DNA from 2 places in the Streptomyces sp. NPDC050388 genome. Region 2 is predicted to be linked to the other one. Evidence: riboswitches for the same ligand, from Rfam matches in the RefSeq annotation. Region 2 holds a riboswitch; the other holds the start of a gene.
What was found. A riboswitch is a leader RNA that binds a small molecule or an ion and turns the genes downstream of it on or off. The one in region 2 is predicted to bind S-adenosylmethionine.

Region 1 (3,203 bases), on a different contig from region 2:
GAGCACGGGGGCTGGGACCCGCCGCCCGGGCGGATCCCAGTGCCCTGGCCCCGATGCTGTTACTGGCCGTGGTCGTCGTGGTCAGTACGGCGGCCCATCCGGTCCTGCAGTCCCGTTCCGCCCGTTCCTCGGCCCTGGTGCCGCTGGTGGTCGCGGCCTCCGTGGGCGTCGGGGTGAGCCCGGTCGCGGCGCCGAACTCCTCACCGACGCCACGGAACGCGCCCTGCGCATGATCGTCCTGGGCACCCGTCTGCCCGGTCCCGCCTCCGCCGGGCTCCGGCCCGCCGTCCCGGGCGGCCCGGCTCAGGCGGACGTGTCCGGTACGCAACGGCCGGCGACCGTGCGGTAGCTCCACCGGGCGCCGTCCCGCACGAGCTCCCTGACGGCGCGGACGAAGCGCTCCACGTGTTCGTCCGGTGTCCCCGCGCCGAAGCTGACGCGGATCGCGTCGAGGGGCCTCTCGCCGGACGCCGCCTCGGGCGCACCGCACTCGCCCGGGGTCCGCGGGTCACCGCCGAGCAGGGCGCGCAGCAGCGGGTGGGCGCAGAACAGCCCGTCCCGTACGCCGATGCCGTACTCGGCGGACAGGGCCGCGGCGAAGTGGGAGCTGTTCCAGCCGTCGACGACGAAGGAGAGCACTCCGACGCGCGGCGCGTCGTCCCCGAACAGGGACAGGAACCGCACCTCGGGCACGTCCGCGAGCCCGGCCCGCACCGTGCGGATCAGCCGCTCCTCGCGGGCGGCCAGCGCGTCGAACCCGGCCTCACGGAGCGCCTCGCAGGCCGAGGCGATGGCGTGGGCTCCGATGACGTTGGGCGAGCCCGCCTCGTGCCGGGCCGCGCCGTCGTGCCACCGGACGTCCAGCGCACCGTCCTCGCGCCGGGTGACGGTGCGGCTGGCGCCGCCGCCCGCGAGGTAGGGCTCGGCCTGGCGCAGCCAGTCGGCGCGGCCGGCCAGGACACCGGAGCCGAACGGCGCGTACAGCTTGTGCCCGGAGAAGGCCACCCAGTCGACGTCCAGGTCACGCACGCTCACCGCGCGGTGCGGGGCGAGCTGGGCGGCGTCCAGGACGATCCGGGCGCCGTGCGCGTGGGCGGCGGCGGCCAGCTCCCGTACGGGCCACAGCTCGCCGGTGACGTTGGAGGCACCGGTGACGCAGACCAGGGCCGGGCCGTGGGGCTCACGGTCGGCGAGGGCGTGCTCCAGGGACCGCACCGCCTGCTCCGGACTGTCCGGGGCGTCGAGGAGGGTGACGCGGGAACCGCCGCGCCAGGGCAGCAGCGAGGCGTGGTGCTCGGTCTCGAAGACGAAGACCCGGCAGTCGTCCGGGAGGGCGGCGGCGAGCAGATTGAGCGAGTCGGTGGTGGACCGGGTGAAGACCACCTGGTCGCCCTCCCGTCGCCCACCACCGCCCTTGCCGGACCGGGCTTCGCCCGGGCTGTCCTCGATGCGGCAGTCGAGGAACTCGGCGACGGTCCGGCGGGCGCTCTCGAAAAGGTCGGTGGAGAGTCGGGAGAGATGTCCCGCGCCCCGGTGGACGCTGCCGTAGTACGGCGCGTACGCGGCCACGTCGTCCCACACACGCTGGAGTGCGGGGGCGCTGGCGGCGTAGTCGAGCGCGGCGTGGCCGATCTCGCCGCCGGTGACGAGCGGGACGGCGACGTCGCGCCCCAGGACCGGCAGCAGCGCACCGCCGAACCGGTCGCCGGCGACGGCGGGGGCGGGGGTGACAGCGGAGACCGCGGGGACAGTGGCGGGGGCGGAGACGGCGGAGACGGACATGGGTGGACTCCCGTGGGGGCAGGCGGAATCACCACGCGAGCGCACACGGCTCGAGCGTGGGAGAGGCGAAAGGAGGGGTGCGGAGGCGGGGCTCTGCGGCCTCTTCGGGGCCGTCAGAAACGCCCTAGCGCATTCGCTGGTTCACCGGGAGGCTCCCTCGAACGACCAGGACCCCTGGTGTCTCCACTCGATCGAGTGCGAGGGGTCCGCGCTTGCCGCGAGCCCTGCTGCTCGCGGCCTGGTCCTCACCCGGGGCACCCCGCCACGGACGGAGGGTTGCCGGACAGCCGGCCGGGGCCTGATGGCTGTCGCTCATGACCTGGTCCCAGATCCTGCCACACGGTCCGCGACGCGCAAGGCGCGGTCCGGATCCTGGACGGTTCCGGACCGCGCCCCTGTCGCGTCGGATGCGGCCGGGCGGCGGCCGAACGGGGGCCGGCCGCCGCGGCGGTTCACGCGTTGCTGACCGCCACCCAGTGCTCCAGGACCCGCTTGGCGGCTCCCGAGTCGATGGACTCGGCGGCCTCGGCCATCCCCGCCCGGATCTGCTCCGCCAGGGTTCCGGCGCCCGGCTTCAGCGCCACCAGCGCCGCCGCCGAGTTCAGCAGCACCGCGTCCCGCACCGGGCCCCGCTCGCCGTCCAGCAGCCGCCGGGCGACCTCGGCGTTGTACGAGGCGTCGGCACCGCGCAGCGCCTCCAGCGGCACGGGCTCGATGCCGACGTCCCGCGGGTCGAAGTGCTCCTCGGTCACCTTGCCGTCCCGGACCACCCACACCCGCGAGGTGCCGGTGGTCGTCAGCTCGTCGAGGCCGTCGTCACCGCGGAACACCAGCGAGGAGTGACCGCGGTCGGCGAACACACCGGCCATGATCGGCGCCATCCTCGGGTCGGCGACCCCGACGGCCTGGGCCCGGACCCGGGCCGGGTTGGCCAGCGGGCCCAGGAAGTTGAACACCGTACGGATGCCCAGCTGTCCTCGCGCGGCGGCCACATGGCGCAGCGCCGGATGGAACTTCACCGCGAAGCAGAAGGTGATCCCGGCCTGCTCGGCGACCTCGGCGACCCGCCGCGGGGTCAGCTCCAGGTTGACGCCGAGCTTCTCCAGGACGTCGGAGGCACCGGACGCGGAGGAGGCGGCCCGGCTCCCGTGCTTGACGACCTTCGCCCCGGTGCCCGCGACGACGATCGAGGACATCGTGGAGATGTTCACCGTCTTGGCGCCGTCGCCACCGGTGCCGACGATGTCGACGGTCTCCCCCGGCACCTCGATCGCGATGGCGTGGTCGTACATCGCCCGGACGCAGCCGACGATCTCGTCGACCGTCTCTCCCTTGGCCCGCAGGGACACGGCGAACCCGGCGATCTGCGCGTCGGTGGCCTCACCGCGCATGATCAGGTCCATCGCCCAGGCCGTGTCGTC
Region 2 (3,203 bases):
TCGTGACGCCGACGGTCACACCGCCCGCGGTCTCGGCGAAGATGCCCTCGGTCCGGGCGAGCAGCCGGATGGCCTCCACGACCTGCTCGTCCGTCACGTCCTCCACCGCGCCGCCGGTGCGGCGCGCGATGTCCAGGACGTACGGGCCGTCGGCCGGGTTGCCGATGGCGAGCGACTTGGCGATGGTCTTCGGCTTCTGCGGCCGGACGACGTCGTGGCCCGCCTTGTACGCGGTCGACACCGGCGAGCAGCCCTCGGCCTGCGCGCCGAAGATCCTGTACGGCTTGTCCTCGACGAGGCCGAGCCGGATCAGCTCCTGCAGCCCCTTGTCGATCTTCGTGAGCTGTGAGCCGGAGGCTATGGGGACGACGATCTGGTCGGGCAGCCGCCAGCCGAGCTGCTCGCAGATCTCGTACGCGAGGGTCTTGGAGCCCTCGGCGTAGTACGGCCGCAGGTTGACGTTGACGAAGCCCCAGCCCTCGCCGGCCGGGTCGCCGATCAGCTCGGAGCAGAAGCGGTTCACGTCGTCGTAGTTGCCCTCGATGCCGACGAGTTCACCGCCGTAGACGGCGGCCATGACGACCTTGCCCTGCTCCAGGTCGTGCGGGATGAACACGCAGGAGCGCAGGCCGGCGCGGGCGGCGGCGGCGCCGACGGCACCGGCGAGGTTGCCCGTGGAGGAGCAGGACAGGGTGGTGAAGCCGAAGGCGCGGGCGGCCTCCAGGGCCTGGGCCACGACCCGGTCCTTGAAGGAGTGGGTCGGGTTGCCGGAGTCGTCCTTCACGAACAGGCCGCCGGTGACGCCGAGTTCGCGGGCCAGGTTGTCGGCCTGGACGAGCTGGGTCCAGCCGGGGTTGATGTTCGGCCTGGTCGCCACGTCGGCGGGGACGGGCAGCAGGGGCGCGTAGCGCCAGATGTTCGCGGGGCCCGCCTCGATGCGCCGGCGGAGTTCCTCGGTGTCGTAGGCCGAGAAGTCGTAGGCGATCTCCAGCGGGCCGAAACACTCCTCGCACGCGAAGACGGGGCCGAGGGGGACGCGGTGGCCGCACTCGCGGCAGGACAGCGCGGTGGCGGGACCGAGATCGACGGAGGGCTCGGCGGATCCGGCGGCGGATACGGTGGTGCTTGCGACAGTCTGCACAGCCATGTGAGGCGAGGCCCTTTCTCCTCATCTTCCTCACGACGTGTTTCGCCGTGAGACGGATTTGGCACCTTCCCTAGCCGGGAGCCTCGCGTGGACGATCGGCGATCAGCGTTCGGTGTTCCGCTGTGATCGTCGATCGACGGTGATCCACGAGAACCGGCTGGAGGGTTGCCGGGGCTTCATCGGGCCGTGTCCCTCTGCCCCTCTGGATGAGCTGTATTCGATTGTGTGTCATGCGGTGGTGCGATCGTGCGCCGCGGACGCGAGGAGGGTCGTGACCCCCGGTGTGCAAGGGGCGTCCGCGTTGTTCAAGACTGTAACCGACGGCCAGGACGACGGAGAGGGCGCGTCCGAACCGCGAGATGGATCAACAGGTGCCAGGTGTATGGATCACAGAGGTGAGGAGCCGCAGACCGTGCTGGAAGAAGTCGAGCGCTGGCTGGCCGACCGCTCCTGGTCCGTGGCCGACCGCCCGCTGCACCGCGTCCTGGCCGCGAAGCGCGCCACGGGCCGGACGGTGAGCGTGGTACTGCCCGCGCTCAACGAGGAGGCGACGGTCGGTGACATCGTCAGGGTCGTCCGGCACGAGCTGATGCTCCGGACCCCGCTGGTCGACGAGATCGTGGTCGTGGACTCCGGCTCGACCGACCGCACGTCCGAGGTGGCCGCGGCGGCGGGCGCGACGGTGGTGCACCGGGACACGATCCTGCCCCGCCTCCCCGCCGTGCCCGGCAAGGGCGAGGTGCTGTGGCGCTCCCTGCTCGTCACCCGGGGGGACATCGTCTGCTTCGTCGACGCGGACCTCAGGGGGTTCTCCGCCGACTTCGTCTCCGGCATCGTCGGCCCGCTGCTCACCGAGCCGGACGTCCACCTGGTGAAGGCGATGTACGACCGCCCCTTCACGCTGTCCGACGGGAGCGCCCCCGACACCGCCGCCACGGCCGGTCAGGGCGGCAGGGTCACGGAGCTGATGGCGCGCCCGCTGCTCAACATGCACTGGCCGCAGCTGGCCGGCTTCGTCCAGCCGCTCGGCGGCGAGTACGCGGCCCGGCGCTCGCTCCTGGAACAGCTGCCCTTCCCCGTCGGCTACGGCGTGGAGCTGGGCATGCTGGTCGACGCCCTGCACCTGGTGGGGCTGGACGCCCTCGCCCAGGTCGACGTCGGCGTCCGCCTCCACCGCCACCAGGACGGCCAGGCCCTCGGCCGTATGGCCGCCGCGATCTACCGCACCGCCCAGCTGCGCCTGGCCCGCGGCCACCTGATCCGCCCCGCGCTCACCCAGTTCGAACGGATCGGGGGCACCTTCGAGCCCCGCACCTACTCGGTGGACACGGAGGAACGCCCCCCGATGGCGGAGATGGCCGAGTACCGGTCCCGCCGGGTGGCCTGAGCACGACGGGCACGCCCCGGCCGGAACGCCCGGACGCCGGAACGGGTGACAACCGAGCCGTATACGGCTGATCCGTTACGTTTGAGCGTTTCGGAGGCGGGCTAGGTTCAGGCGTATGGCTTCCATGCAGGGTGCTCGGGTGCTGGTCGCGTCGAACCGCGGCCCCGTTTCGTACACGGTGGAGGAGGACGGTTCGCTGCGGGCCAGTCGCGGTGGCGGCGGGCTGGTGTCCGGGCTGTCGGCGATCGGGCCGGACGCGGGGTCGCTGTGGGTGTGCTCGGCGCTGTCCGACGGCGACCGCGAGGCCGTGCGGCGCGGGGTCGGCGAGGACGGCGTACGGATGCTGGACATCCCGGCGGACGTGCACGCCGACGCGTACAACGGCATCGCCAACTCGGTGCTGTGGTTCGTGCACCACATGCTGTACCAGACGCCGGTGGAGCCCGTCTTCGACGCGGAGTTCCGGCGGCAGTGGGCCTCCTACGAGGCCTACAACCGGGCCTTCGCCGAGGCGCTGGCCGAGGAGGCGGCGCAGGGGGCCGCGGTGGTGGTGCAGGACTACCACCTGACGCTGGTCCCGGGACTGCTCCGGGAGCTCCGCCCCGACCTGCACATCGGCCACTTCTCGCACACGCCGTGGGCGCCGCCGGAGTACTTCGGGATGCTGCC

Region 1: it holds a riboswitch for S-adenosylmethionine, as region 2 does, so the genes downstream of both, AB0I73_RS27300 (aminotransferase class V-fold PLP-dependent enzyme) here and thrC (threonine synthase) in region 2, are expected to answer to the same signal.

Annotation. Positions count from the first base shown of each region.
Region 1 covers NZ_JBFAKH010000055.1:7,113-10,315, reverse strand. Annotated here, with positions in the region: gene AB0I73_RS27310 (hypothetical protein) at 54-233, shown strand; partial or broken gene AB0I73_RS27305 (glycerate kinase) at 185-349, shown strand; gene AB0I73_RS27300 (aminotransferase class V-fold PLP-dependent enzyme) at 304-1,782, opposite strand; SAM riboswitch class IV at 1,986-2,102, opposite strand; gene trpD (anthranilate phosphoribosyltransferase) at 2,235-3,203, opposite strand, start outside.
Region 2 covers NZ_JBFAKH010000007.1:52,639-55,841, reverse strand. Annotated here, with positions in the region: gene thrC (threonine synthase) at 1-1,147, opposite strand, end outside; SAM riboswitch class I at 1,166-1,360, opposite strand; gene AB0I73_RS05770 (glucosyl-3-phosphoglycerate synthase) at 1,560-2,534, shown strand; gene AB0I73_RS05765 (trehalose-6-phosphate synthase) at 2,650-3,203, shown strand, end outside.